4 regions of the Mesobacillus thioparans genome follow, and region 4 is predicted to be linked to each of the others. Evidence: predicted binding sites of a transcription regulator. Region 4 holds the regulator's gene; each other region holds the start of a gene.
What was found. The regulator Rex, encoded in region 4, represses fermentation and respiration genes when NADH is low (regulators of the CRP and FNR family bind a similar motif). The targets are predictions, from matches to a motif close to TTGTGAAATATTTCACAA.

Region 1 (5,474 bases), on a different contig from region 4:
TTATTATGCTGGGTTTACTTCAAGTTCTACTTTGATCTTGATGTCTTTACCAACCAGGACGCCACCTGTTTCTAGTGCTGCATTCCATGTTAGGCCGAAGTCTTCGCGGTTTACTTTTGTTTCTGCTTCAAAACCGTACACTTCCACGCCCCATGGGTTTGTGCCTTTGCCGCCGTATTCCACATCGAATGTGACTGGCTTTGTTACGTCTTTGATTGTCAGGTCGCCAGTTACTTTGTAATCGTCGCCATCGCGAGTGATGTTTGTTGATTTGAAGTCGATTGTTGGGTAGTTTTCGACATCAAAGAAGTCTGCTGATTTCAAGTGGTTTTCGCGGTCCTCGCTGCGTGTGTCGATGCTTGCAACATCAATTTTGAATGCGATTGAAGCGGTTGTTAAATCTGTCAGGTCTGCTGCTTCAACGTCAGCTGTATAAGAACCGAATTGTCCCTTTACCTTTGATACCATCATGTGTTTCACTTCAAACCCAATTGCTGAGTGCGCCTGATCTACTGCAAATTTAGCCATTATAAATTCCCCCTGATTAGTGTTTTTATCTCGAATTCGAGATATAACTTCAAAAAAATATCTCAAAACTTATTATTTTTAATTCGAGATAAATTTATCATGAAATCGACTACACTGTCAATACACTTTTCAGATATTTTTTTCAGAATAAAAGTGTTCTGGCAACTTGCTCTGCAATGTAAACGTTTATCTAATCTTATAATGCGGACCCCTCCTTTTCTACAAGCCTTATTTCTTCTATCCTCCATTTTTCAGTTCTATCGTAATAGCCATCGCTCCTGGTCAATACAAATTGATAATTATCTTCCAGGTCCTCAACCGTAAGATATGTAAGTACGATTTTATCCTTGTTAATACTAAACTCCTTTAGGTTTAATACCACACCCGGGCTCCAATCAAGATTGCTATATTTGAAGGTAAAACTGCATGGGCACTTGTCCTCAAAATCAAGGCTGGTGAAACTTGTAAAATTCCCAAAAGCAATTAAGTCAATTACTTCTGTAAACTTCCCCGCAGCTTTATAGGTCTCAACGACATCGATCGCTTCCATGAAGTCCTGATATCGAACAGAGGATTGCGCGGCCGCTATTTCTTCTTCCATGGTTGAAAGATTGAAGGTCAATGTTTCATTCTCATTCTTCAGATCATTCGCGACCCTCGACCGGTCTACCAATTTTCCCTCCAGCCCGGCAACCTTCTCTTCTAGTTGCTTTTTATCCTCCTCAAGCTTCGCTGCAGTATCTGCTGTTCTGGCATTATCCAAAAGAGCAATCGCCGTGATGACTAATAAAATTACAAAAGCGGAAATTGTATAGTCTTTCTTCCATTTCATCGGTAACCCCCCTTAAAAAAATGATCATCTCAATATAATACGAATCACCCACTCATTAGATTCAAATAATACAAAAATATCCACCTCAATGTATACGAGGTGGATATCGTTTATTTCAGCTCAAAATAATCCATAGTGGATGTCTCTTCAAAACCGCATGATTTATAGAGGGTAAGCGCATTGGAATTGTCTGCCGCTACCTGCAGCATGATTTCCTGCGCTTTCGCTTCTTTTAAGTTTCCAATCGCCAGCAGCAATAGTGCCCGCCCGTATCCTTTACGGCGGTGCTCCGGCAGCACGCCAAGGCCAAAAATCGCACCAAGCTTCGAGGTCAGCTGCAGATTTACTTTCCCGATCACTTGCCCGTCTTTTTCAACAAGGTACGAAGTCATCCCGCGCTTTTCCTCTTCCTCAGGAAGGATCATATCCTCGACTTCGACACTCTCTCCTGTATCGTTAAAATAAATCACATTCTGCCTGGCGATTTCCTGCGCATCCGCATTCGTCGCCTTCCTGAAAGTGAGGCCTCCCAGCTGCTCAGGCGCAAAGCCCGGCGCCTCTTTTTTCAAGAACATCTCATACTCTGAGTGTTCGTATTGGGCTCCAGTCCCCGCGATGAACCCTTGCCCAGATACCGAGTTGCGGTCACTTAACAACAGCATGCTTCCTGAGCCCCTGCTTTTCCACTCATCCAAAACAAGCTCAAACAGTTTGGAAAAAATCCCCTTGCCGCGATACTCCGGATCGACTACCCCATTCACTTCCCATGGGCCGCCGAAGCAGCAAATCCCAATATAACCAATCAGCTTCTCTCCATCGAAGTACATGAATTCATTCACTGCCTGAATTCCCATGTCATTGCCGCTTACACCCAATTTATAATCAAGCTCCAGCTTTAATGCCGTCTGGTCATGTTCTATGCATCGCTCCTGGAGCTGGCCGACCCTTTTATAATCCTCTTCATCAAGACCCTCTTTTAACTTAATCCACGGTTTCGAGATTTCCCTCACGAGCAGCACTCCTTCTGTATAAAATCCCCACAATAAAGGATGTAACCATCATAACAATCGGGATGACCACACTGCGGTCCAACCCTTCAATGGTTCCAGCCACCAAGATCCCCACCAGCATCACTCCCGATATGATGAAAAAGATCAATGACCGCTCCTTCTTCTGTTTGGTCGTATATTTTATTCGCTTAAACATAGGCTCACTCCTCTTTCTCCTATGAAAATTATAGCAAACAGCCACACTTGCCTGGCATCAACTAAAAAAAATGGCTCCCAGTCATACTGGCAGCCATTTCTATATTAAAGGGGGATTTTACAAAGCTTAAGCAGCGTTGCGTTCGACGGCTTCACCGCGTTTGAAAACTGTTTTGCGGATGAATGGTACAACCCAGCGGTCCAATCCGTATTTACCTGCGTTGAAGCCAGCAGCCAGGATGATGAAACCGAAGAAGATGTCTGTTGGGTTGTGAGATACAGTTCCGGCTAGGAAGAAGCTGAAATTCATCACTAGTCCGAAGAACATTGCGGCAGTTGTCAGTGTACCAAGAAGTAACCCAAGACCAACAAGGAATTCCCCGAGCGGAACGATTGTGTTGAAAATATCGACATTCGGGATCGCGAAGTTTTCAAGGAAGTGCACATACCAGCCATATACCATGTGTCCGTCCGGACCTTTGACCGGGTTTGCGACCGCTCCTTTTAAAAAGCCAGTAGCGTCGAATCCAGGGCCAGTCAATTTGCCCCACCCAGCAGTCATCCAGTTGTATCCAAGCCATACCCTAATGACAGTCAATATACCAGCGGCAACATTGTTTTCTCTTAACCATTTTGCAAACATGTTCCTCACTCCAATAAGTTAATTAGTATTAGTACACTTATAAGATAACAAATATATCTTGGAAATAGAGGGTTTTGTGAATGAATTCACAATTCCGTTGAAATCTTTTGAACAATTGGTAACACTGGCATTTTTGCGGACATTTTTACACATCATTAATCATTTTAATCCCTCTTCCACCATGTATCAGAAACTGCGGATCTTGCCTCATACTCCAGAAAGAAACAAAAAATCTCTTCTCCCCTGCATATCATTCCAAATTTTAGACATCATATAGACGACTAAACCAACTAGGAGTGATCTGGATGAAAAAATCAATCATCATCGCAGGGTGTGCTGTTTTTACAATGGGCCTGGCCGGATGCGGGGCGAATAATAATGCAGCCGATAACAATCGTGACCAGCAGGTAGAAATCAACCAGGTCAGACGAGGCCCGGTTACTAACGCAGACAACAGACTTCAGCTTGCTGACCGTGCAGAACGCCAGGTTGAGCAGATGCCGGAAGTTGATGATGCACGGGTCATCATTTCCGACAACAATGCGTACGTAGCAGTAAGACTTGCAGACAATAACATCGACAACGATGGAAATGCACGAGTAAACGATGCAATGGATGGCAACGGCAGGACTTTTGCTGAAAATGGCCGTGTTGACCAAGATGACAACGCCGCCGGGAATGATGGCGTCATTGACGGCCAGGGCGATGCTGGAAAAGGAAACCGCCGGAACGCTGGCACATTTGGCACCGATAACGACCGGACTGACATGAATGGAACGGCCAGCAATAATGGCGAGGATTTAACTTCATTGGAACAACAGATTGAGCAAAGAGTCCGCCAGGCGAACAAAGGCATCGACAGTGTGTATGTTTCCGTTGACCGCAACGCGTTTGACAGAATGGGATCCTTCACCGACGATATCCGCACCAACAGAAACAGGGACGGCCTGTTCGATGACTTCCGCAATACAATGGACGGTTTCTTCGGGAGATAAGATCAAAAGCATAGGATTCAGTTCCTATGCTTTTTTGTTGCCCAGTAACTTGGATTCACTTCCTACGCTCATTTGTTGTTCTTTTCAAACAGGATTTCTTCCCTTCCCTCGCGAAATATAGCATAGGTCTATATTAAGGGAGAATAACATGGTCGTTGACACTGAGATAAAAGAGGAAATTTTTGAAGCGGTCACTCAATTGTTTGGATTTGAAATTCAAGACTGGAGACAAATCCATTTAGGATACAGGAACTTAAAATGGCAGGTCAAAACAGCGAACGGCGATTTATTTGTGAAGCAATATAACAAGCAGCGATATCCGCAGGAAAGGGTTCCGGGCCTGGAAAAAGCTCTGCAAATTCAAAACAGGTTGTTCAATGAAGGATTGCCCTGTCCTGAGCTTTTCTCATATAAAGGGAAGTTTGTTTTGAATACCGGGAATGGTGAACGTTTCGTTCTCATGGGTTTTAATCAGGGATTCACCCTACCACCTGGCAGTGCGAACCCCTTGCAAATGTACAGTCTGGGGAAGGTGATTGGCAGGATGCACGTGCTGCTAGAAAAGCATATTGTCAGGGAACCTCTGCATTGGGATCTTTCATCCAAGACTGAGATGCTGGAAAACTTGAATGAGAGATATGATGAAGCCATTGGTCTTGATTGCAGCAAAACCCTTCATCATTTGGAGAAACAAAGAAGGATCCTCGAGGAAAACGATACAGACTTATTTGCGCAATGTGAAAAAGGGTGGGCACATTGGGACTTGTTTGCGGACAATATTTTATTCAGTGAAAATGAGGTTTCTTCGATTCTTGATTTTGACCGAATGAGTGTGGTCTATACCGATTTTGATATTTCCAGGCCGATCTTGTCCTACTGCATTCATGAGAATCACATAAGCGTTGAGGGCGTTTCGGCATTTGTCAGCGGTTATCAGGAATTCAAACCGTTGCCGCTTGAAAAACTGGTTCGATCGATAAAATTAACCTGGTGGAGGGAAGCTGAGTGGATCACCGTTGAGAAGCCGGGAGACTCCACTCCCCTTAAACGTTTCCGGAAAGAGAATGTGTGGATAGCGGAAAATTGGGATAGGCTTGAGGACATGTTTTCATGAAGATAAAAATGCTGCCGGGATCTCCCGGCAGCACTATTTATGAATATGGGGGGAGTTAACTCAGGTTATGCAGCGTTACGGACGCCATCCTCTCCGCGTTTGAAAACTGTTTTGCGGATGAATGGTACAACCCAGCGGTCAAGGCCGTATTTACCAG
Region 2 (5,474 bases), on a different contig from region 4:
CGAAACCAAGGCGTTTCAATGCAAGTTTTGTTCCTGAATGGGACTGTGCCTTATTCATGCCGCCGTCCTTAAGGATCGCTACTTTAAGGCTGTTAACTTCTACTGCTTCAGCAGGTATCTTTGCCGATTCGATATGCAGTCCGGATTGTTTTACAGCTGAGCCAATGTTATTCGCGGCAGCTTCTGTGTAAAAATTCCCTGCTTCATCGCGTTTTACGGAAACGCCTTGCTGCATGAGCGTATTGGCAAGTTGAACCGCTTTTACAGAACTGTTTGGAATCAGGAAGGGCCCTTTGCCGCTAACTGATCCTTGTTCCTGGATCTGGTTCACTTTCGTTGCAGTTACATTGAATTCATCCTGGACAGCTACTGCCTCAAAGCCCCAAAGCTCTGGAAGGCTCCACGCTGAAATATCGTACATGGAGTCGACATCCTCAGTGATATCCTCGCCATCCCATAACATCGTATTGGCAAGCCCGGCCTTTGCCTGGTCCATTTTGACAATGTATGTGCCTTTTGGATAAGATTTTCCGTCTGCTGTAAAAGCTTTCGAAGCCTGGACGACTTCGATGTCGTTTTTCTGCAGATGCTTAACAGCCTTATGTGTTACGGTTGGATCTTCCTGATCAACAGGCAGTACATAGGCAGTAGGGAAGAAGCCTTCGTCATGGAACGGATGATCAAAATTGATGCCTCGCTTGAACATTTCAATCTGGTCCTTGATCATTTCCTGCTTGTTATCCGTGGCATTTTTCAGTGCACCCATGATGGCATCATACATCCAGCGGACGCCGTCAGTATCATTCGTTGGCGCTTCAAGCGTGTGGCCGTATGCACCATGGTACATCGCATACATTGGCGTAAAGATCGGCGGATAATCATCCCAGCCTTCTGCGTCATCACGCTGGGGAATATAGGTCCCCACCATCGATTGATACAGGCTGCCGGTGAAGCTTTCCTTGTCAGACATGATTTCATTTTCCATCGCTTTTGCCTGATCCATTGCCCATTTTTGGTAAAGGTCATATTCGTAATTCGGATTGTGCGGAACGGTACAAGGCTCAATGAGACCCTGCTTATTTGGCGCGTAACCTTTTACGTAGCCATGTGTATCAAGGAAGACCATTGGATTCCATTCTTTGATCAGTGAAACGGTTTCCTGGGTTTCCGGCTGTGACTGGGTGATGAAGTCACGGTTCAAATCGATTCCTTCTCCGTTGAAACGGGTCGCATCGACACGTCCATCAGGATTTTGCACCACATTGAAGATCAATATATTGTTCTCGAGGATTTCGGTCGTGGTCTCGTCGTTTTCAAGCGCAAATCGTTCAATTAGCTGCATGACGGCGTCGCTGCCGACAAACTCTGTTCCATGGATTGAACCATTGATCATGACTGGTACCTTGAAGTCTGGATTGTTTTCAATCCACTCCTGAGCCTTGCCAGGGTTTTTGAACATTTGTTTTCTTAAAGCCTGGATCTTGCCAAACTTGCCCTGAGAATCTGGTGCAGCGATCGTAACGACATAAAGAGGCTGTCCTGTTGATGAATGGCCTTTTACTTCAACCTTCACACGATTGGATTGCTTTTCGATTTGTGCCAGCTTATCGCCGATTTCCGAGAACTTCATAAAGTCATAGTTTTCACTGTTGAACAAGCTGCCGTCCTTTTCTTCATAAGCATTAACATAATTCCACTTCGAAGACTCAGCTAGTGCCGGAGACCATGGAGCGGAAGCCAGCAAACTTGCAGCTACAACCCCCGTAATAATCTTTTTGTACTTCATGTATGTATTCCTCCAAAATAATTTTGTATATTTATACATAATAATTAGTAAAAATTATTTCGGCAATCGTACAAAACTACTAAAAATGGGTCTCGGTGGCATAACGCTTGATTTTGCAGGATTTTAGTGTGATTGGGAAATATTTCGATGTAAAAATATAGGAAGATAGTCACTGGTCAAAGGCAAATAAAAAACAGGGCGGGTGCCCTGTTTTATTGTGGCTGCATTGTACGATTACGGCGCTTGCGGTTCCATTGTCTTGCCTTATATTTCTGTTCAAGTTCAGCGACAGGTTTTGCAACAAGTGCGTTCTTGAATTCAACAGGTGTCTGTTTTACTGAAAATACAACCGAATTGACAGCTTTCTTTTTCTTTTCAAAATCAGTCATCAGCTTTTGCTGTTTAAATTTTAGTGAATCCGTTTCTTCTTTGATCGCATTGGTTTTATTCTGGACGCGTGTTGCTGTCTCTTGAAGGCCGTCAATAGTTGGCTTAGCTTCTTTGAATGTCTTAAATGCAACAAATCCAAGATAAGCGAGTGCAGCCACAATGACAGCGATGCTTAAATAAACAATGATCATACAATAAGCCTCCTTTCCATAGTACGGTGAAAAACACTTACATATTGATTACCCTATTTAGCCCAAAGAATAACAGATTTTTGATGGAAGCCTAAATTTGTTAATTTTGAAGTATTTGTGAATGTATGCACAAAGTTTAGTGAAAGTGTGACGAACTTCACAACCAGGAGACTTAAATCACAATACAATTTATACATAGAGTAAAGATCATTAATGAAAACTCCGCATTGGACACTATAGGAGGACAAACAAGATGAAAAAGAAACTAGTCATGATAGGAAACGGTATGGCCGGAGTAAGAACAATTGAAGAACTGCTTAAACTCCAGCCGGAGGGATACGAAATCACTATTTTTGGGAATGAACCTCATCCTAATTACAATAGAATTATGTTATCTACAGTACTTCAGGGAGATAAGTCGATTGATGATATCATCATGAATGATTGGAATTGGTATAAGAGTAACGATATACAACTCTTTGCAGGAGAAGAAGTCGTCGAAATTGACAAGGAAAAGATGCAAGTCATTTCTGATCAAGGACGAAGAGTGGACTATGATGAATTGATAATAGCTACCGGCTCTAGCTCGTTTATCCTGCCTGTACCTGGATCTGATAAAAAGGGAGTCGTGGGGTTCCGTGATATCCATGATTGTGAAATGATGATCAAAGATTCTAAACGGTATAAAAAAGCAGCGGTCATTGGCGGAGGGCTGTTAGGTCTGGAAGCAGCAAGAGGCTTGCTGAATTTGGGCATGGAAGTCGATATTGTCCATTTGATGCCACATCTGATGGAAAGGCAGCTTGATGAAACGGCTTCTGGAATGCTGAAAAATGAGCTGGAAACCCAGGGCATGAATTTTTTGCTTGAAAAGCAGACCGCGGAAATTTTAGGAGAAGAAAGGGTAACAGGACTGAGATTCTCAGACGGTACTGAAATCCAGACAGACCTTGTTGTCATGGCGGTCGGAATCCGGCCTAATGTCCAACTGGCAAAAGACAGCGGCATTTATGTCAACAGAGGGATTGTCGTCAATGACTATATGGAAACGGATATGCACAATATTTATGCTGTCGGTGAATGTGCGGAACATAGAGAAATCGTTTATGGGCTGGTAGCGCCGCTGTATGAACAGGGAAAAGTACTTGCAGCTAAACTTGCGGGTACCCCAACCAACCCTTATGAAGGAACAATATGCGGCACGCAGTTGAAGGTTTCTGGGTGTGATTTGTTTTCAGCAGGTGAAATCGGTGATGACGAGGGTACGAAATCAATCAAGGTCCACAATGAGTTTGATGGGATCTACAAGAAGATTGTCATTCGTGACAACCGGATTGCCGGGATTGTGCTTTATGGTGATACGAAGGACAGCAACCGCCTGTTCAGGATGCTGACGAAAAGGGAAGACATCAGCGGCATGACAAGTGTCTCGATTCTTGAAGCAAATGGATGCTGTGGAGGAGGAGAAGCGGGCGATGTAGCAGCGATGGCCGATGACGAACTTGTCTGCGGCTGCAATGGTGTCACAAAAGGAACGATTGTTGATGCGATCAGGACAAATGAACTGACGACTATTGACGAAGTGGGAGGCTGCACAAACGCAGGCCGTTCTTGCGGAAGATGCAAATCGCTCATATCCGACATTCTCGCGTATACGCTTGGCGACCAGTATGATACTTCGGCGAAAAAGGCAGGTATTTGCGGCTGTACGACTTTGAGCAAGGATGAAGTAGTCGCAGAAATCAGGGGAAAAGGATTGACCAATGTCAGGGAAGTCATGAATGTGCTTGGGTGGTCCCAGGAGGAAGGGTGCTCAAAATGCCGTCCGGCAATCAACTATTACCTTGGAATGGTCCATTATGAAGGCTATAAGGATGAACGCGATTCAAGGCTGGTTAACGAGAAAGTGCATGCCAACATCCAGAAAGATGGAACATATTCGGTTGTGCCAAGGATGTATGGCGGTGTGACGACTGCAGCTGATTTGAAAAAAATCGCGGAAGTTGCCGAGAAGTACGACGTGCCTTTGGTAAAGCTGACTGGCGGACAAAGGATTGGCTTGTTTGGTGTCAATAAAGAGGACCTTCCTGCTATGTGGGAAGATCTTGGGATGCCATCAGGCTATGCGTATGGAAAAACATTGCGCACCGTAAAAACCTGCGTCGGCGAAAAATTTTGCCGATTTGGCACCCAGGATTCAATGGGACTCGGGATCGAGCTAGAGAAAAAGTTTGAGAGACTCGATACCCCGCATAAGGTGAAGATGGGTGTTTCTGCTTGCCCAAGGAACTGTGCGGAATCCGGAATCAAGGACATTGGCTTTGTCGGAGTCGATGGCGGCTGGGAAATCTATATCGGCGGGAATGGCGGAACCGATTTGCGCGCTGCAGACCTGCTTGATACGGTCAAGACGAAAGATGAAGCATTGGAAATCACCGGTGCATACCTCCAGTATTACCGAGAAACTGCAGCCTATCTTGAAAGGACTGCACCATGGCTTGAAAGAATGGGTCTAGAACATGTCAAAGAAGTCCTGGCTGATGCGAACAAGAGAATGCAATTGAACGAAAGACTTGATAAGACATTGGAGAGATATAACGAGCCATGGCAGCAAGCGATCTCAGATAACGGCATAAAAGAAAAGTACTATCAAGTCCGCAGCGTGAGTGTTGAATAAGGGAGGATGGGTGAAAATGCAAACAACGAAAGTAAGAATCAAAGTAGCTGATTATGATTCCCTGCCTGAACGGGCAGGGCAGGCAGTCACAGTAAATGGTGAGAAGATTGTCTTGTTCCGGATATCCACCGGAGACGTCAAGGCTGTCGAAAACCGCAGTCCTCACCGCAAAGGCGGAACCCTTGCCGATGCGCTCGTAAGCGGGAAGTTTATCTACTGTCCAGTCTATGACCTGAAAATTTCACTGGAGGACGGCAAAGTTCAGGCACCGGATACAGGTGAAGTGAAAACGTATGAAGTTGAAATCATAGAGAACGAAGTGTTTTTACAGATATAAAATGTGAGAGGGACCTCCCTCAATGAAAGGCGGAAGCGACTGGGGGGAGGGGCTAGGCGCTGGAGCTGGACTCTAATCCAATTGTTAAAAGTT
Region 3 (5,474 bases), on a different contig from region 4:
GTAGGCGTCCGTACCGACCGTCCAGATGGTGAAGTTTTTGCAGATGTCGTCGTGCTGGCAGACGGAGTCAACTCCCTGCTTTCCAAGCAGCTTGGCTTCCATCGTGAATTCCGCCCTGATGAGGTTGCCCTGACGGTTATGGAAGTCATCAATCTGCCGAAGGACAAAATCAATGAACGCTTCAACCTTGAAGGCAACCACGGGACGACAATCGAGATATTCGGAGATTCAACGAAAGGCAACCTTGGAACAGCCTTCTTATATACGAATAAAGAAAGCTTGAATATCGGGGTAGGCACCACTCTTTCCAGCATGATCAAAGCAAAGCTAAAACCTTACGAATTGCTGGATTACCTGAAGAAGCACCCAATGGTCCGTCCATATCTTGAAGGAGGAGAGTCTGCTGAATATCTTGCCCACTTGATTCCTGAAGGAGGCTTCAATTCCGTGCCGAGGGTTGCCGGTAACGGCGTGCTTGTCGTAGGTGACGCAGCCCAGCTGGTCAATGCCATCCACCGTGAGGGGTCCAATATGGCAATGGCTTCAGGGCAAATGGCTGCAGAAGCCATCGTTGATGCCAAAAAAGATGGAGACTTCAGTGAGAGGAGCCTGAACCGTTATAAGGAAGCCCTCTTCGGAAGCTTCATCATTAAAGACCTGGAAAAATACAAGGATGCAGCACACACCTTCGAGACATACCCGCAATATTTCAAGGAATACCTGCCGATGATGAATAAGGCGATGAGCAAATTCTTCACAGTCGATGGGACACCAAAGAGGGAGAAGCAAAAAGAAATCATGCGCAGCGTAACGGCGGAAAAAGGAACCTTTAAGGTAATGCAAGATATCTATCGTGCCTGGAAGGCGGTGAAATAATGTCAACAACAAACATCGAGGAAAAACAATTTCTTTTAAGGTTTAAGTGTGACACGAAATCGCATCTGACCGTCCTGGATCATGATGTCTGCATGACGCAGTGCCCTGATAAGCTTTGCACCGTATTTTGTCCGGCTGAAGTCTATAAATGGGAAGGGAAACGGATGCAGGTAGGCTATGAAGGCTGCCACGAATGCGGAAGCTGCCGGATCGGATGCCCATACCAGAACATTAAATGGGAATATCCAAAAGGCGGCCACGGAATCGTATTCAGGCTCGCGTAATATAAAAAAGCAAAAAAGCTGGCGACTGCATTAATGGTCGCCAGCTTTTGCTTTTTAAGTCGTTTCCTGCAATCAAAGAAACATCGAAGAAATATTGAGAATACATGTTAAATCCATTCTACAAGGGGTTATCTATGTAATTAAATGTTCTATATTCATCATATGTATGTTAATTCACAAGTGGGTGCAAAAAAGAGTGAAGCCAAAGGGTTGGGGTTTAGAGGGGGAGGTTAACTGATTTTTTCTTGCTGCTGTATCAAATGAAGTTCGTCGTTGCGGATTTCTTTTTCTATCGTCCGCGCTGCAAGCATGGCATCATCAAAGCGATCATACATTTCGGAAGCGTACACTGGTTTGCCGCCATCATAGATTCCCGATGAGTCTGATTTATAAATGGTGACATTCCAATGGAAAGATTCTTTGCCTTCTACCTGATGGCCCTGCAGCCCGATCATCAAATGGGTATAGAACAAGTCAGGCTGGATCCCGAGGAAGGATTCCTGGTCACATAGCCCTGCGGGGACAAGTGATTTACGATAAAATTCACGATATAAAGAGTTCTGCAATGTACGTTCACTCCTTTTACATTAAGCTATAAATTCATTATATGTAACGATCCTGGATATTTGAAGGCTAATTGTTAAAATTTTTAGAAATTTTAACGAAGTGTCATATTTCTTTCACAAATACCCTCGTGAAACCAAATTTGTGATTCCTATCACAACGTATAGCTTGATTGGTTTTTATAATGAAGATATCAAAATGTATAGGAGGCCGGTTGACATGACAGGCTGTATGAGCGGTTTGAACCAGGATTCAAGTTTTACATTAAGTGAAGGACTTCAACAGCTAAAGAATGAACACCCTCCATTATTGGATATGCTTGCGGACCTTTTGGAGCTTTCAAAAAGTGTTGAAGAAGGTGTACAAATGCAGGAAAGCTTTGCGAAACTGAAAGAGCAGGTCGTTGAATTCCTCGCTGAGCTGGAGCCTCATTCTGAGCGGGAAGAGGGCGTTTTGTTCGAGATGATGGCTGCTTATATCGGAAGGGAAATGGGACCAATAGCGGTGATGGAATATGAACATGATCAGGCAAAACGGTTCATCGGCACTTTCCTTCACAACACAAAGGCTGGCACTGCAGGACTCACAGCAGAGCAGATGGTTGCCAATGCACAGTTGATCAAAAATGCAAACTTCACATTGGTGAGCCATTTCTCAAAGGAAGAGAGCATCCTGTTCCCTATGGCAGAAAATATGTTCAGCGAAGAAGAAAAGCAGGAATTGGCTCAGCGCATCAACTTAATAAAATGACAAAAAAAGGGTGAAGCAGCGATTGCTTCACCCTTATCATGTAAAATTAAGCCTTTGTGATTGTGACCAGCTTAATGTCTTTTGTATCGAATTTATAAAAAACATCATCTTCACCGGTGAATTCAATCAAGCCTTCCTGGTCTTTGGCATCCTGGATGGCTTCAGAAATGTTTTCCACCTCGATTGGCCGTGAAACTTCAAAATCTTTTTCGAAAAAATAATTAATCTTAAACTTAGACATGATAATCTCCCTTCAATTCATCCTCACTATCTTTCTTTCCTTAACAGGAGCATGCCTAAACATAAAAAAAGCAGATGGAAAATTTTAATTGCCGATATTTTTTTACTTATTCCACTCTGCCAGTTGTTGGTCTGTCGGAAGGAATGTGGTCAGGATTCCAAGCAGGGGCAGGAATCCGACGCAGATTATCATCATTGGCATCCCGATCAAGTCAGCGAGATACCCAAGGCCGACAGACCCGATGGCGCCCATGCCGAATGCCAGTCCTACTGTCAGTCCGGCCATTGTTCCGATCTTGCCGGGAACAAGTTCCTGGGCATATACGACCGTGACTGAAAAGCTGGACATCAGGATAAAGCCGCTAATGGTCAACAGGAAGACCGCAACCGGAAGTGGCATGAATGGGATGATGGCCGACAAAGGGGCAGTCGCCATCATCGAAAGGAAAATGATTTTCTTCTTTCCAAAACGATCGGCAAGCGGGCCGCCAAAGAATGTACCGAACGCCCCTGCAACAAGGAAAGCAAACAGGAACATTTGTGCTTGCTTAATCGATAGCCCATATTTTTCAATCGCATAAAAAGCATAGAAATTCGTCATGCCTGAGATATACCAGGACCTTGCAAAGATCAAGAATAATATAAGGACAAGGGCGATTTTAATATTCCTGGAAATGCCTTTATTGATTTTATTGCTGGCTTTTCTGGTTCTTGCGGCGATTTTTTCAAAATCCAATTTGCGGTTGTACCATGTCGCGATATAGATGAGCAGACCAACGGCAATAGCAGCTACAAGCGTAAACCACACAGCTCCGAATTGGCCTAGCGGAACTAAAATCAAGGCAGTGATGAGCGGGGCAAGTGCCTGCCCGGAATTTCCGCCAACCTGATATATGGATTGTGCAAGGCCCCTGCGAGGACCAGCAGCCATATAGGCCACGCGCGAGCCTTCTGGATGGAAGACAGCTGAACCGAGGCCGATGAATAATACAGACAGAATGACCAATTCGAAACTAGACGCAAATGCCAGGCCGAGTACACCGAACATCGTCGAAGTAAGGCCGAGCGGAAGGGCGAATGGCATCGGTTTTTTGTCGGTTGCCATCCCAATCAAAGGCTGGAGGATGGAAGAAACGATGTTCAAGGAAAAAGCAATCATTCCAAGCTGGGTAAAAGAAAGGCCCATCGATTTCTCGAGGATCGGGAACATCGCCGGAATGACGGACTGGATGGAATCGTTCAATAAATGTACCAATCCGATGATAAAAAGTATCTTATATGCTGTCTCATTTTGATTTTGCATTCTTGCTCTGACAGCAGCTGCTGTTTGGCTCATGTTTTTCTCCTTTAAAAATTATTTCGGTTTCCTACATATCATTTTACAAAAAAAGTTACCAGATAAAAATAGCTTTTCAATTAAAATTTATGGTCTAATATAACTTGAGAATATACAGATTATTTAAAGGGGGAGATGGATACATGGAACAGACCGTGAATTCATTGATGACCGGGGATCTGCTGAATGATTTCCTGGAGCGTTTCGGATTAGAGGAAAAAGTGAAAAAGCTAGGGGATTTCGAGAATTATGTTTTTGAAACCTATAGAGAGGGACAGCCGTATATTTTGCGGATCACTCATAATACCCATCGCAATAAGGATGAGATTCTATCCGAACTCGACTGGATGAGACATTTATACCGTGAAGGCCTGTATGTGCCGGAGGTCTTTCCTTCGTTAAGCGGAAGTCTGGTTGAAGAAGCAGCAGCAGAGGATAGCAGTATTTTTTACGGATGTTTATACTCAAAAGCAGAGGGAAAGGCTGTCTCTGTCCGTTCAGAGGAGTTCAATCATGTACTGTTTGAAAAGTGGGGGGAAACGACGGGAAGGATGCACAGGGCAACCAGGGACTATCAGCCATCCGAAGGCATCAAAAGACGCAGCAGCTGGGATGAAGATGACCTACTTCAGGTTGAAAAGTATTATCCTGCTGAAGAGCGGGAATTGATCCAGAATGCACAAGTGGTAATCTCGGCTATTTCATCGCTTCCGAAAAATATCGATAATTTTGGAGTCATCCATACCGATATCCATTCCGGCAATTTCTTTTATGATGGGGAAGAGATTCATTTGTTTGATTTTGATGATGCCAGTTACCATTGGTTTGCATCCGACATCGCCATTCCTTTGTATTATTCCTTGCTTTATCCGATTCCCGCCAGTGAAAAAGAGGAGCGTCAGCGTTTTGGGCAAGCGTTTCTGGATTCATTCATCAAGGGGTACCAGAAAGGGAATCGGCTCCCGGAAGGATGGAAAGAGCAGGTCCCACTGTTCCTGATGCTTAGGGATGTTGTCCTGTATGCAGTCTTGCAAAAAAAAATCGCGCCAGAGGACAGAGACGAAAAATTGCTGGCGATGATGGATGAGATTGCGGAACGAATTAAATGTAAAGAGCCAATAATGGCAATCAGCTGAAGAATGGATCAACACAAAAAACACCAGAGAAACCGCTGCTGGTGTTTTCCTGTTTTTAATCGGAACCTTAGAAAGGAATAGATGCTGCTGCTTACCAGCCGCGGCTTGCTCCACCGCCGCCAGAGGAACCGCCTCCTCCTCCCCGGGGTCCACCACCACCGCCTCCGCCGCCTCTAGAAATGATCGACAAAAGCAAATAGGTAAGGGTACCGCCAAAGAAGGTGAAATCAAGGATGATTACGCCGATGACAATGATGATTAGCAGCCAGGAAGGAATGGGCAGATCCT
Region 4 (5,474 bases):
GGTTGAGACGGTTTTCAACACATCATCGCCTGAAAAAAGGAAGTTTCCCAGTACCGTGCGGATTTCCTTTTCCGATTTCAACGGGTACTCGTCCCAGAGTTCATTTAAAACCCTTTTATTCGAGCTCAACTCTGCCTGTTCCTGATCGTAATAGCCTATTGTGACATTGGAGCCGTACTGGATATTTCCGGCAATCGATGGCAATTTTTCGACAATGGTCTTCAATAAGGTCGACTTGCCGACTCCATTCGGACCGACCAGTGCCGTGCTGTCGCCGCGGGATAGGTTAAAAGTGATATCTTCTGAAACGATCTCATTCTGATAGCCAACGGCCAATGTGTTCACCTTCAGGACGTCATTCCCGCTCTGGCGTTCGATCTGGAAGCTGAAGGAAGCAGACTTTTCGTCTCCCATCGGCCTGTCCATCCGGTCGATCTTCTCGAGCTGTTTCCGGCGGCTCTGGGCCCGTTTCGTTGTCGAAGCCCTGGCAAGGTTCCGCTGGATAAAGTCCTGCAGCTTGGAGATCTCATCCTGCTGCTTTTCGTATAGCTTCAGGTCGCGCTCGTAATTTGCGGCCTTCTGTTCCAAATACGAGCTGTAATTGCCGGGGAACTTCATCAGCTGGTGACGGGAGATTTCGTATACTTGGTTCACAACTTTATCCAGGAAGTAACGGTCGTGGGAAACAATCAGAATCGCACCGTCGTAGCCCTGGAGATACTGCTCAAGCCAGGAAAGTGTGTCAATGTCCAGATGGTTCGTCGGTTCGTCGAGAATCAGAATATCAGGACGTGTCAATAACAGCTTGGCGAGGGCAAGCCTTGTTTTCTGTCCTCCGCTTAAAGTGGAGATTTTTGTGGAATAATCAAAAGACTGGAAGTTCAAGCCGTGAAGGACCGAACGGATGTCAGCTTCGTACTGGTAACCGCCTTTTTCCTTGAACTGGACCTGCAAAACGTCATAATCCTTCAAAACTCTTTCATATTCCGACTCATTCGACAGGATGCCGGGATCGGACATTTTTTCCTCAAGCCGGCGCAGTTCTTTTTCCATGCTGTGCAGATGGTCAAAGACCGCCAGCATTTCATCCCAGATGCTTTTCTCGGATTCCAGCCCTGTATTCTGGGCAAGGTATCCGATTGTCGTTCCTTTCGGGCGGATAATCTCGCCGCCATCATGGGATTCAAAACCGGCAATGATTTTCAGCAGGGTTGATTTTCCCGCACCGTTCCGGCCGACCAATGCAACACGGTCATTGGTCTGTATTTCAAACTTGATATTCGATAAAATAAGATCAGCAGCAAAATATTTTGATAGCTGATTGACTTGTAATAGAATCATTATTTTTCACCTCTAATGCCTTAGGGATAGTGTAACCCAATCCTATGGGCTCGGCAATATGTGCGGCCTGCTATAGGGAGCAAGCTATGAAAAATTTCCCCTCTATATGTGAAGATAGAAACAAAGTTCACACACAAGTTTGTGAAAATAGTGTATTATTTGGTTGAAAGGAGCTTGAATATGGCAGAATTTACGCATTTTAATGAAGAGGGAAGAGCGAAGATGGTCGATGTCAGTGAAAAACCTGAGACGGTCCGTACGGCAGTCGCCCATTCAAGCATTACCGTTAATCAAGATATATATGTAAGGATTACTGAAAATAAAATAAAAAAAGGCGATGTACTGGCAGTCGCGCAGGTTGCTGGCATCATGGCGGCCAAGAAGACATCCGAGATCATCCCGATGTGCCACCCGATTCCATTAACAGGCATTGACCTTTCGTTTGATTGGGAGCAAAATGGTAATGACTATATATTAAATATCGCAGCAGCTGTTAAAACAAAAGGAAATACAGGGGTAGAAATGGAAGCGTTAACAGCAGCGTCAGCATGCGCGCTGACTGTCTATGATATGTGCAAGGCCGTCGACAAAGGCATGGTGATCGGCAAGACCTATCTCGTGGAAAAGACTGGCGGGAAAAACGGCGATTTTAAGAGAGATGAGAAGCTAAAATAGAAATACGAACGGGTGGAGGATGGAGAATGACGAATGATGCTATGAAGATTCCGCAGGCAACCGCAAAACGTTTGCCGCTGTATTACCGATTTTTATTGAACTTGCATTCTTCAGGCAAGCAAAGGGTATCATCCGCGGAGCTGAGTGAAGCGGTAAAAGTGGATTCTGCTACGATTAGAAGGGACTTTTCCTATTTCGGGGCTTTGGGTAAAAAGGGTTACGGCTATAATGTGAATTACCTGCTGACTTTTTTCCGAAAGACGCTCGACCAGGATGAACTCACAAAGGTTGCGCTGATTGGTGTCGGTAATTTGGGAACGGCGTTTTTGAATTATAATTTTTCCAAAAATAATAATACGAAAATTGAAATTGCCTTCGATGTCGACCAGGATAAGGTAGGGACGCAGATTGGCGATGTGCCTGTCTATCACATGGATGACCTTGATAAGGTTGTTGTCGAGGAAGGCATCCAGGTGGCGATCCTGACGGTGCCATCAGCGGTGGCACAGCCGATCACGGACAGACTAGTACAGGCGAATGTGAAGGGCATCCTGAACTTCACGCCAGCGAGGCTGAATGTGCCGCCTTCTATCAGGATCCATCATATTGATCTGGCAGTGGAATTGCAATCATTGATTTATTTCTTGAAGCATTATCCGACTGACAGTGACTCAGAAGAATAAAAAATGGCTCCTTCATTTGAAGGAGCTATTTTTTCTGCATTTGTTTAAGTTTGAAATGAAACAGGATCATCCTGATGCCGGAGCCGAAGTCGAAGGTGGCGAGCAGGACGAGCAAATAACTGAAAAATCCCCAGCCTGAGTCGTTGACATTCTGGATGGCGAAATAGGTGAATAAGATGCCTAACAAGATGTAGACAATGCCTGAGAACATAGGCGATTGCTTCATGACTTAAAATCCCCCAATAAAGCTTTGAATTTTCTCTGCTTCTCTTATCATTCTCTCTATGTCTTCTCTGAATACGGATTGAAGCAGGACAACCATTGTATTCATTGTAACATGGGCGATGATCGGCACGATGATCCGCTTTGTTTTTACATACAGGAAGGCAAAGGTAAAGCCCATCGCCGAGTAGAGGATCACATGCTCTGGCTCCATATGGGCCAGTGCAAAGATGACGGAACTGATCAAGGCTGCAAAGAAGAAATTCATTTTCTTTTGCAGGCTGCCGAAGATGATCTTCCGGAAGACGATTTCCTCCAGGATCGGACCGATGATCGAGCTGACGAGGATGACGACCGGGAACCTTTCGATCAGCTTGATGATTTCCTGTGTATTCTCCGAGCCCATTTCAATTCCAAGCATGCTTTCGATGCTGCCAGCAATCGACTGGGCGAACAGGGCCAGAAAGACCCCGGCGAAAGCCCAGGCCGCCGAGCTTGCCGGCGAAGATGCTTCGCGCAAATCTGCATGTATGTTTCGTTCTTTCCTTAAAATCATCAGGATGATCAGGAGAGTCAGTGAAAAACTGATCACGAGCCAGTATGGAATCGCGAGGGTTTGCATTTCATCAAGGCTTTTTCCCATCGCGGCACCGATGAAAGCAATGATTGGAACCCCCACAAGGCTTGAAAGCTGCATGACAATATAGGCAATAAGGACGTACCAGTATTCTTTTTTCAATCGAAAAAACTCCTTAATAATGCAGTAATGTATGTTCTGAAATTTTACGTAATAATATGCTGGCCTGTAAAATAAAATACGGGGACAGCTTTGCTTATCTAGGCACTCTCTATATTCTACTAGTAAATGATTTGAAAGTTCAAATTGTAGGGTCAGGATGAAAATGTGGTTGTCCGGGTTTAGTATTTCCTGAATACCAGATACTTGTTAAGGTGAAATTTTCTCTTTAAAAATGATCGGAGGTTCAAATGGTTTATTTGGAAACGTCACGACTGCTTTTGCGCGATTGGTCTGCCGCAGATTTAGAGCACTTTTGCAAAATGAATGCAGACCCGGATGTGATGAAGTATTTCCCTCGTGTCTTATCTTCCTCAGAAACGGAGAGGTTTTATCAGGATATGCTAGCCGAGTTCAATGAATACGGCTTTGGGTTATATGCAGTTGAAGTGAAGGCCACGAAAGAATTTATCGGATTCCTCGGGTTTCACATGGCAACTTTCGAAGGTGATTTCACCCCGTGTATAGAGATTGGCTGGAGGCTAAAGAAAGAGGCCTGGGGCCAAGGGTATGCAACAGAAGGTGCCAGAGCCTGTCTGGAATATGGATTCAAGCAACTGGGCTTTAATGAGGTCGTCAGTTTTACTGCTGAGATCAATCGTCCTTCAATCAGTGTAATGAGAAAAATCGGTATGAAGCCTGTTAAAACGTTTCTCCATCCGAAAGTAGATCAGGGCAGTCCGCTTAAGAAGCATGTCCTCTATCAAATCAATTCATGACGCTGTCTCCGGGAGGTTTCCCCAGCATTCGACAGCAGCAGAATCAGTTAGAATTTTCATGAAAAATTTTAGCTTCACGCTTGCAAAAAAAATCCAGATTCTTTATTATATAAATTGTGTTAGCACTCTGATGAGGCGAGTGCTAATAAAAAAATCTACATATAATTTGAGGAGGTTGTTTCACTTGATTAAGCCACTAGGAGATCGCATTATTATCGAGCTTGTTGAGTCTGAAGAAAAAACTGCAAGCGGTATCGTTTTACCCGACTCAGCGAAAGAAAAACCTCAAGAAGGTAAAGTCGTAGCTGTTGGAACTGGCCGGGTTCTTGAGAACGGCGAGCGCGTTGCACTTGAAGTTGCAGTCGAAGACCGCATTATCTTCTCAAAATACGCAGGCACAGAAGTGAAGTACCAGGGAACTGAGTACCTCATCCTACGTGAAAACGACATTCTTGCAGTAGTGGAATAGAAAAGTGGAAGCGCCTTGGTCAGGCCCGACAAGCGCTGGAGGGCCTGACAGTGAAGTCGTTGTTTGACTTCATTGGCAGGACCGAAATCGATATGTATAGCCGACTGTCCAGAAACGCAGAAGCTGGAGACTCCGACAAAGAAGCGCTTTTTGCTTCTGCCGGCGGAGTTGAAGTTTCGGAGTTTCTAGGAGGCGACACTAAACAAGCGACTCGAGGGACTAGGCGCTGGAGCTAGACACTAACAAAAGTGTAGTGGGTTAACATATTAAATTAAAAATCCGAGGAGGTTTTTCTACAATGGCAAAAGAAATTAAGTTCAGTGAAGAAGCACGCCGCGCGATGCTTCGCGGGGTAGATTCTCTTGCAAATGCAGTAAAAGTAACTCTTGGACCAAAGGGACGAAACGTGGTTCTTGAGAAGAAATTCGGTTCACCTCTTATCACGAACGATGGTGTAACAATCGCTAAAGAAATCGAACTTGAAGATGCATTCGAAAACATGGGTGCTAAGCTTGTTGCTGAAGTAGCAAGCAAGACAAACGACGTTGCTGGTGACGGTACGACTACTG

Region 1: a site for Rex is predicted at 3,283-3,300, ahead of ACNAZ4_RS18920 (DoxX family membrane protein). Genes of this name have one in related genera too.
Region 2: a site for Rex is predicted at 2,513-2,530, ahead of nirB (nitrite reductase large subunit NirB). Genes of this name have one in related genera too.
Region 3: a site for Rex is predicted at 1,867-1,884, ahead of ACNAZ4_RS02460 (hemerythrin domain-containing protein). Genes of this name have one in related genera too.

The regions. Positions count from the first base shown of each region.
Region 1 is NZ_CBCSFH010000013.1:109,125-114,598, reverse strand. Features, by position in the region: gene ACNAZ4_RS18940 (YceI family protein) at 4-528, opposite strand; gene ACNAZ4_RS18935 (coiled-coil domain-containing protein) at 725-1,360, opposite strand; gene ACNAZ4_RS18930 (GNAT family N-acetyltransferase) at 1,471-2,370, opposite strand; gene ACNAZ4_RS18925 (hypothetical protein) at 2,342-2,566, opposite strand; gene ACNAZ4_RS18920 (DoxX family membrane protein) at 2,693-3,208, opposite strand; gene ACNAZ4_RS18915 (YhcN/YlaJ family sporulation lipoprotein) at 3,514-4,203, shown strand; gene ACNAZ4_RS18910 (phosphotransferase) at 4,352-5,317, shown strand; gene ACNAZ4_RS18905 (DoxX family membrane protein) at 5,383-5,474, opposite strand, start outside.
Region 2 is NZ_CBCSFH010000014.1:40,639-46,112, forward strand. Features, by position in the region: gene ACNAZ4_RS19230 (M14 family zinc carboxypeptidase) at 1-1,786, opposite strand, end outside; gene ACNAZ4_RS19235 (DUF948 domain-containing protein) at 1,999-2,367, opposite strand; gene nirB (nitrite reductase large subunit NirB) at 2,621-5,044, shown strand; gene ACNAZ4_RS19245 (nitrite reductase (NAD(P)H) small subunit) at 5,061-5,381, shown strand.
Region 3 is NZ_CBCSFH010000001.1:466,908-472,381, reverse strand. Features, by position in the region: gene ACNAZ4_RS02475 (FAD-dependent oxidoreductase) at 1-876, shown strand, start outside; gene ACNAZ4_RS02470 (ferredoxin family protein) at 876-1,160, shown strand; gene ACNAZ4_RS02465 (hypothetical protein) at 1,391-1,726, opposite strand; gene ACNAZ4_RS02460 (hemerythrin domain-containing protein) at 1,944-2,474, shown strand; gene ACNAZ4_RS02455 (hypothetical protein) at 2,521-2,715, opposite strand; gene ACNAZ4_RS02450 (MFS transporter) at 2,818-4,050, opposite strand; gene ACNAZ4_RS02445 (phosphotransferase enzyme family protein) at 4,194-5,186, shown strand; gene ACNAZ4_RS02440 (TPM domain-containing protein) at 5,278-5,474, opposite strand, start outside.
Region 4 is NZ_CBCSFH010000024.1:4,249-9,722, forward strand. Features, by position in the region: gene ACNAZ4_RS23140 (ABC-F family ATP-binding cassette domain-containing protein) at 1-1,341, opposite strand, end outside; gene moaC (cyclic pyranopterin monophosphate synthase MoaC) at 1,522-2,016, shown strand; gene ACNAZ4_RS23150 (redox-sensing transcriptional repressor Rex) at 2,043-2,699, shown strand; gene ACNAZ4_RS23155 (YdiK family protein) at 2,725-2,925, opposite strand; gene ACNAZ4_RS23160 (CPBP family intramembrane glutamic endopeptidase) at 2,929-3,660, opposite strand; gene ACNAZ4_RS23165 (GNAT family N-acetyltransferase) at 3,909-4,436, shown strand; gene groES (co-chaperone GroES) at 4,621-4,905, shown strand; gene ACNAZ4_RS23175 (hypothetical protein) at 4,956-5,141, shown strand; gene groL (chaperonin GroEL) at 5,204-5,474, shown strand, end outside.